DNA from 2 places in the Psychrobacillus sp. FSL W7-1457 genome. Region 1 is predicted to be linked to the other one. Evidence: predicted binding sites of a transcription regulator. Region 1 holds the regulator's gene; the other holds the start of a gene.
What was found. The regulator Rex, encoded in region 1, represses fermentation and respiration genes when NADH is low (regulators of the CRP and FNR family bind a similar motif). The targets are predictions, from matches to a motif close to TTGTGAAATATTTCACAA.
Positions count from the first base shown of each region.

Region 2: the regulator Rex is predicted to act here: its motif matches at 1,893-1,910, upstream of NSQ95_RS08405 (cytochrome c oxidase subunit 2A).

Region 1 is NZ_CP151993.1:3,391,246-3,394,667, forward strand. Features, by position in the region: gene NSQ95_RS16570 (type II CAAX endopeptidase family protein) at 1-507, shown strand, start outside; gene NSQ95_RS16575 (GNAT family protein) at 520-1,095, shown strand; gene NSQ95_RS16580 (redox-sensing transcriptional repressor Rex) at 1,210-1,845, opposite strand; gene NSQ95_RS16585 (ABC-F family ATP-binding cassette domain-containing protein) at 1,973-3,422, shown strand, end outside.
Region 2 is NZ_CP151993.1:1,757,772-1,761,193, reverse strand. Features, by position in the region: gene NSQ95_RS08410 (IS110 family transposase) at 19-1,296, shown strand; gene NSQ95_RS08405 (cytochrome c oxidase subunit 2A) at 1,980-2,102, shown strand; gene NSQ95_RS08400 (cytochrome B5) at 2,123-2,599, shown strand; gene NSQ95_RS08395 (b(o/a)3-type cytochrome-c oxidase subunit 1) at 2,601-3,422, shown strand, end outside.

The DNA.
Region 1 (3,422 bases):
CGACCTTTAAAGGGACAAGCTTCGAGCACACTTAAATCAGTTGCCTGGGGAGTATTGGGATTCATAATGGTTTTGTACGGCCAGGCCCTTGCTGCTAATATTGAGATCAAGTTTTTTGGAATCGAGCCCGGTTCTGAAAATACACAAGACTTCATGGAACTAGCTAGTTCGGTGCCCTTTGTTTTTTTCTCTATCGTATTCTTTGCCCCAATCTTAGAAGAGCTCATCTTCCGTCGTATCATTTTCGGAACATTATTACCTAAAACAAACTTCTTTGTAGCAGCACTTATAAGCTCACTGTCCTTTGCAGTCATCCATTTTGAGTTTACGCACATACTAATATATGCTGTGTCTGGTTTTATATTCGCATTCATTTATTATAAGACAAAACGAATCATTACTTCTATTATTGCCCATATGCTTTTAAATGGATTCGTAGTAATTGCACAACTATATAATGAAGAAATTATTAACTTCTTTGAAAGATTAGCAGAAATGTTGCAATAAGGAGGAATCATTATGACTTTTTCATTTACCAAATTTCCTACAATAGAAACGGAAAGACTTATTCTCCGAAAGGCAACCGAGCAAGACTCCGACGACATTCTAGAATTGTATGCCAATGAAAATGTTGTACAGCACATGCCACTCGATCCGTTTACTTCTATTGAAGATGCAAAAGGCGAGATTAGTTGGTACGAGAAAATATTTTTGGAGCAAACTGGTTTGCGTTGGGTAATAGAAAAGAAAGTAAACAAAAAAGTGATTGGTACGTGTGGTTACTTAAACTATGAGGTTGAACATAACCGGATAGAAATAGGATATGACCTCTCCCCTGAATCATGGGGAAAGGGAATTATGACGGAGACATTAAAGGCTATTATTCACTTTGCCTTTTTAGAGTTAAACGCAAACAAAATTGAAGCTCAAATTACGTCAGAAAACGATGCATCCCTTCACCTAGTAAGTAAGCTAGGCTTTCACAGAGATGGTGTTCTAAGGGAACATGAATTTGAAATGGGACGCTATATCGACCTTGTCATTTATTCCCTTCTTGCTAGAGAATATACGAATAAGCCTTCGACTAAATTATAGTCGAAGGCTTATTTCTTAGATATTTTTGTGGGAAAATACTTCGGTGGCTGAGGAACTGCCTCCTCGCATTTCCCCATTTGCCTGTCGGGGCAGACATAGGCGGTTTCGCTTTTCTTATATATCGTTTCGAATCATATAGATTAGTGTTTGAAGTTCTACGGAAAGGTCAATCGTATGTACGCGAATCTCATCCGGTGTGCTGATTGGAACAGGGGTGAAATTTAAAATCCCTTTTACATCTGATCCAACTAGGAGGTTGGCCACCTCTTGGGCAGAACGGCTTGGAAGAGTGAAAATGACTAATTCAATTCCGTATTCCTTCAGTTTTTCTAGCATCACACTGGAATGAAAAACTGGGATATCGCTAATAATGGTTCCTTCGAGTGGTGCCTTCGTATCAAATGCGACTACTATTCTAGTATTATGATTTTTTTGGAAATTATATTTTACAAATGCTGTCCCTAAGCTACCAACACCTATCAATGCAACCTTCGCGGCTTCGTCTTGATCTAATGTTTTTCTGAAAAACTCTAGTAGATGGGGTACATCGTAGCCATAGCCTTTTTTACCTAATGCACCAAAATGAGAAAAGTCTCTCCGGATGGTTGCCGAGTCGATTTTCATCGCTTCACTTAGCTGTTGGGATGAAATACGTTTATGCTCTGCATTGTGAAAGCTTTGCAAAAATCTATAATATAAAGGAAGTCGTTTCATCGTCGCTTGAGGAATGCGAGGTACATCACGTTTCATAAGTATCCTCCTAATGTATAAGGCAAATTCATTTTTTCACGTTACCTTTCTTTCATTGTAAAGGGAGAACGTTGCAACGACAAGTCCTATCTATTACACTTAGGATAGAATTGAGGTGCAAATAATCGTGATCGTTTTACAAGTAAACCAAGTAACTAAATCCTTTAACGGGGAAGATATATTAACAAACGTAAAGCTAGAGGTTCAAGACCGTGACCGAGTTGCACTAGTCGGTCGTAACGGTGCTGGGAAATCTACCTTACTTAAAATAATTGCTGGAGAAATGTCCTATGATTCCGGTGACATTATCCTGCCAAAAAATATTAGACTAGGCTACTTAGAACAGCATGCCGGTTTAGAATCCAAGCTGACCATTTGGGAGGAAATGAAATCCATCTTCAGTCATTTAATAGACTCCGAAAAAGAATTACGTTCATTAGAAGCCCAAATGGCTGACCCTGCTGTCTATGAGGATTCAGAAGCCTACGCTAAAGTAGCTGCTACATATGACGAGTTACAGCTTGCATTTAACGAGGCTGGTGGCTATCGCTTTGAATCTGACATCCGCTCTATCTTACATGGGATGCAGTTTTTCCCGGACGACTATGACAAGCCTGTACAAGCCTTATCTGGCGGACAAAAAACGCGCCTAGCTTTAGCTAAAATGCTATTAAGTAAGCCCGATTTACTCATACTCGATGAGCCTACAAACCATTTGGATATCCAAACACTCAGCTTCTTAGAAAACTATTTGAAAAACTATAGTGGAGCCATTTTAATCGTATCCCATGACCGGTACTTCCTAGATCAGGTAGTAAATCTAGTGTACGAGGTTTCTCGCCATAATGTTACGAGATACGTTGGTAACTACAGTGCCTATTTAACGCAAAAGGCAAAAAATTATGAGCTGGATAAAAAGAAGTATGAGAAGCAACAAGAGGAAAAGGCAAAGCTAGAGGATTTTGTTAGTCGTAACCTGGCTCGTGCCTCCACAACCAAGATGGCGCAGTCTCGAAGAAAGGTAATCGAGAAGACAGACTGGATGGATGCACCTGATGGCGATGAAAAATCTGCTAACTTCGGTTTTACCATCGACCGGCCTAGTGGTAACGACGTTTTGCGCTTAGAGGACGTGGCAGTTGGCTACTCCAATAAAACCGTCTCCTCTAACATCTCATTTTCTGTGTACAAGCAGGACCGGATTGCATTAGTTGGACCGAATGGCGTCGGTAAATCCACCTTGCTGAAAACAATTATGAAGCAGCTTCCATCTGCTGGCGGGCATATTCAATACGGGACGAATGTGCAATTTGGTTACTATGACCAGGAACAGGCAGCTCTTTCCGGCAATAAAACCGTTTTGAAAGAGCTATGGGATGAATGGCCTCTCATGAATGAAAAGGATGTTCGCAATGTACTAGGTCGCTTCCTGTTCTCTGGAGACGATGTGCAAAAAACCGTCTCTACGCTATCCGGTGGAGAAAAGGCTAGACTTGCACTTGCCAAGCTCATGCTATTGAAATCAAATACGCTAGTTCTAGATGAGCCTACGAACCATTTAGATTTAGATAGCAAAG
Region 2 (3,422 bases), 1.6 Mb from region 1:
TATATAGGAGGGCCTCTTATGAATAATAGTACGAATCATAAAATTAATCAAGTGAGTGAAAAGACGTTGGTCATTGGGATCGATATCGCCAAGCGCAAACATTACGCATGTGCTGTAGACGACCGTGGACGAGTATTGCATAAGTCATTCCCTATCAGACAGTCGGCAGAAGGATTTACGACCTTCTATGAACAGCTACTCGCATTAAAAAACAAACACGAGAAATCAGAAATCCTTGTTGGGTTCGAACCAACGGGACACTACTGGATGAACCTAGCGGCCCATTTAACAGCGCATGGCATCCGCTATGTGCTTGTGAATCCTAGTCACGTGAAGAAATCCAAAGAATTGGATGACAATCTACAGACAAAGAACGATGTGAAGGATGCGATGGTCATCGCCAAGCTAATCCGCGATGGGCGGTTCAGCTTCCCACGCATTTTAGAAGGCATCGAAGCGGAACTGCGCAATGGTGCATCCCATCGCGCCTCGCTTCAGAAAGAGCTTGGCATCATTACCAATCGAATCATTCGATGGACAGATCGGTTCTTCCCAGAATTCCAACATGTCTTTAAAGACATCGGGAAAACCGCCCTGGCAGTGCTGGAGAAAACACCATTACCAGAGGACCTTCGAGAAAAAGAAGTGGCGGAGCTACTCCCTTTCTACAAAGAGGTTGCTGGGTTAAAGTGTGTCTCTTCTCCCAAAATAGTTAAACTCAAGGAAGCCGCTGAAATCTCGATCGGGTTGACCGAAGGCCTGGAGATGGCTCGATTTGAGATTCATACCTTGGTTATGCAATATAGACTCGTTCAACAACAGTATGAATTACTGGCAGAACGGTTACAAGAAATCGCTCAGAATATGCCCGATTATCTCTTTTTGGTATCTATCGAGGGGGGCGGCCCCAATACAGCCGTCGAGCTGTTATCAGAGGTAGGGCCGTTCACTAACTTTCATAGTCCACGCCAAATTATCAAACTAGCGGGACTGACATTACGGGAGAACTCCTCGGGTGAACAAAAGGGACAAAAGAAGATTTCTAAACGAGGACGCAGAAAATTGCGTGCAGCCCTCTTCCGAGCCATCTTGCCTATGATTCGTTACAATCCTGCCTTTAAGGCACTGTATCATTATTATATTGAACGCCCAGTAAACCCTTTAAGAAAGAAAGAAGCCATGGTGGTCTTATGTGGCAAACTATTAAAAATCGCACATGGCCTCTGTACGAAGAAACAGATGTTTCAGTCAGAACGCATGATACAAGACCTGACTGTTCTTCAAACGGCAGCGTGAACCATTTCATTAGTTGTTTAACTTAGTTGGATGACATAGAGAGCTGGCACAACCGCGACATTCGACTTCAAGTCCCTGCTGGAGCATAGCCGGCCTCTGCCTTATGACTAGACCGAACGAAGGAATGTATGCGTGCGACGCAAAGAGATATGGGAGGGTACGTCATCATAAGTTCTGCAGAGAAACAGAGTGCATCCAAGAATAGTATATTTATGGAATTTTTAACCAAGATTTTTAGCGGAGCACAGCCTTCGTTTCCAATATTTTTAATAAGTGGTTTAATAAGGGTGCAAAAGATCAGTTAGACGAGTTAAAAAAATTTTTTTCACTTTAAAATACGTAATGAAACCATTGGTACGACTACATTTTAAGAGGGAGTCGCCGTCTGGCGCTCCAATCAATAAATGGAATTTACTTTGCATCATAAAATCAACCCTACTCTTTAACAAAGCCAACATAAAAGTACGTTGATCCTTCTATACACTTCAATTACCCCGATAAAAAATAACGTAAATCATAACTTTTATCACATTCCCTATTTGTTTTTCTGTTACTTTCAAATTATTTCACAGTATCTTCACATATAACCTTTGTATGTGTGATAAATATCACATCAACTTTGTTTTTTTAAATTTATGATGTACCTATAGAAAAAGAAGGAAAGTTTTGGAGGTGTAAGACAAATGTCCAAAAAACAAAATAAAGAACCAGAACTAAAAGGGACGCTCATTTCAGTTAGCGTTGTCGGTTTATTTATATTAGTCACTTGGTTTTTTGCATTCTATTTATTTATTGACAGATTTTAAACTAATGGAGGTTAAAGGTTATGCATATTCACAAGTATGAAAAATGGTGGATAACATTTGGAGTTAGTTCACTAGTTTTATTTTTAATAATAGTTGGTTTTAGCGCCTTCCACTATGGTTCACATCCACCAAGTGCAAAAGTATATATTGATCCTGAGCGAGTAGACGAGATTGCTCCATTCAATAACCCAGGAGTTCACAAAGTAGAAGGTAAAGAATGGGATTATGAGATAGTAGTAGTTGCATCCGCATTCTTTTATAACCCACAAGAATTTGAAGTTCCACTAGGTTCTACGGTTAAATTTATAGCAACAACGAAAGACGTTATACATGGCTTTCAGATAGTAGATACAAATATTAATATGATGCTTGAACCAGGTTACGTTTCAGAATATGTAACAACTGTAGATAAAGCTGGAGAGTATTTAGTTTTATGTAACGAATATTGCGGTGTAGGACACACGTCTATGACATCGAAGTTAAAGGTGGTTGAGTAACATGGCAACAATAACAGAAAAAGCCCAAAGCTTTGTGAAAGTTGACCGTCGTGATGGCAAGCTTGCAATGGCTCATATTCATGTAGCTTTTATTGCACTATTAATAGGAGGACTTTGCGGACTCTTACAAACCCTTGTACGTTCTGGGCAATTCACCCTTCCTTGGGGTATAGGTTACTATCAATTATTAACTGTTCATGGTGTTTTATTAGGACTTATTTTAACTACTTACTTTATATTTGGTTTTCAAATTGCTGCTGTTAGCCGTACTTCCGGCACATTAACAGATAAACAGAGAACACTAGGTTGGATTGGTTTTTGGACAATGACAACCGGCACTACTGCTGCTGCAGTAATGGTTTTATTAAACGAAGCATCTGTGTTGTATACTTTTTATGCACCACTTCAAGCGCATTGGATTTTCTATGTTGGGATGGCATTAGTTGTAGTAGGCTCATGGATTGGCGGAGCTGGCTTGATCATGAAATATATGGAATGGCGTAAAGCAAATCCAAAGCAACCTAGCCCATTATTAACTTTTATGGTTATTGTAAATTTAACTATGTGGATTATTTGTTCACTTGGTGTAGCAGTTGAGGTAGTATTCCAATTAATCCCCTGGTCTTTAGGCTGGGTAGATAAAATCGATGTTTTACTCTCTCGTACACTTTTCTGGTATTTCGGTCACCCATTAGTATACTTCTGGTTATTACCAGCGTATATGGTTTGGTATGTGATCATCCCGAAAATTATTGGAGGTAAAATTTATTCGGACGCACTAGCAAGATTATCCTTTATGCTTTTCTTAATCTTCTCTATCCCA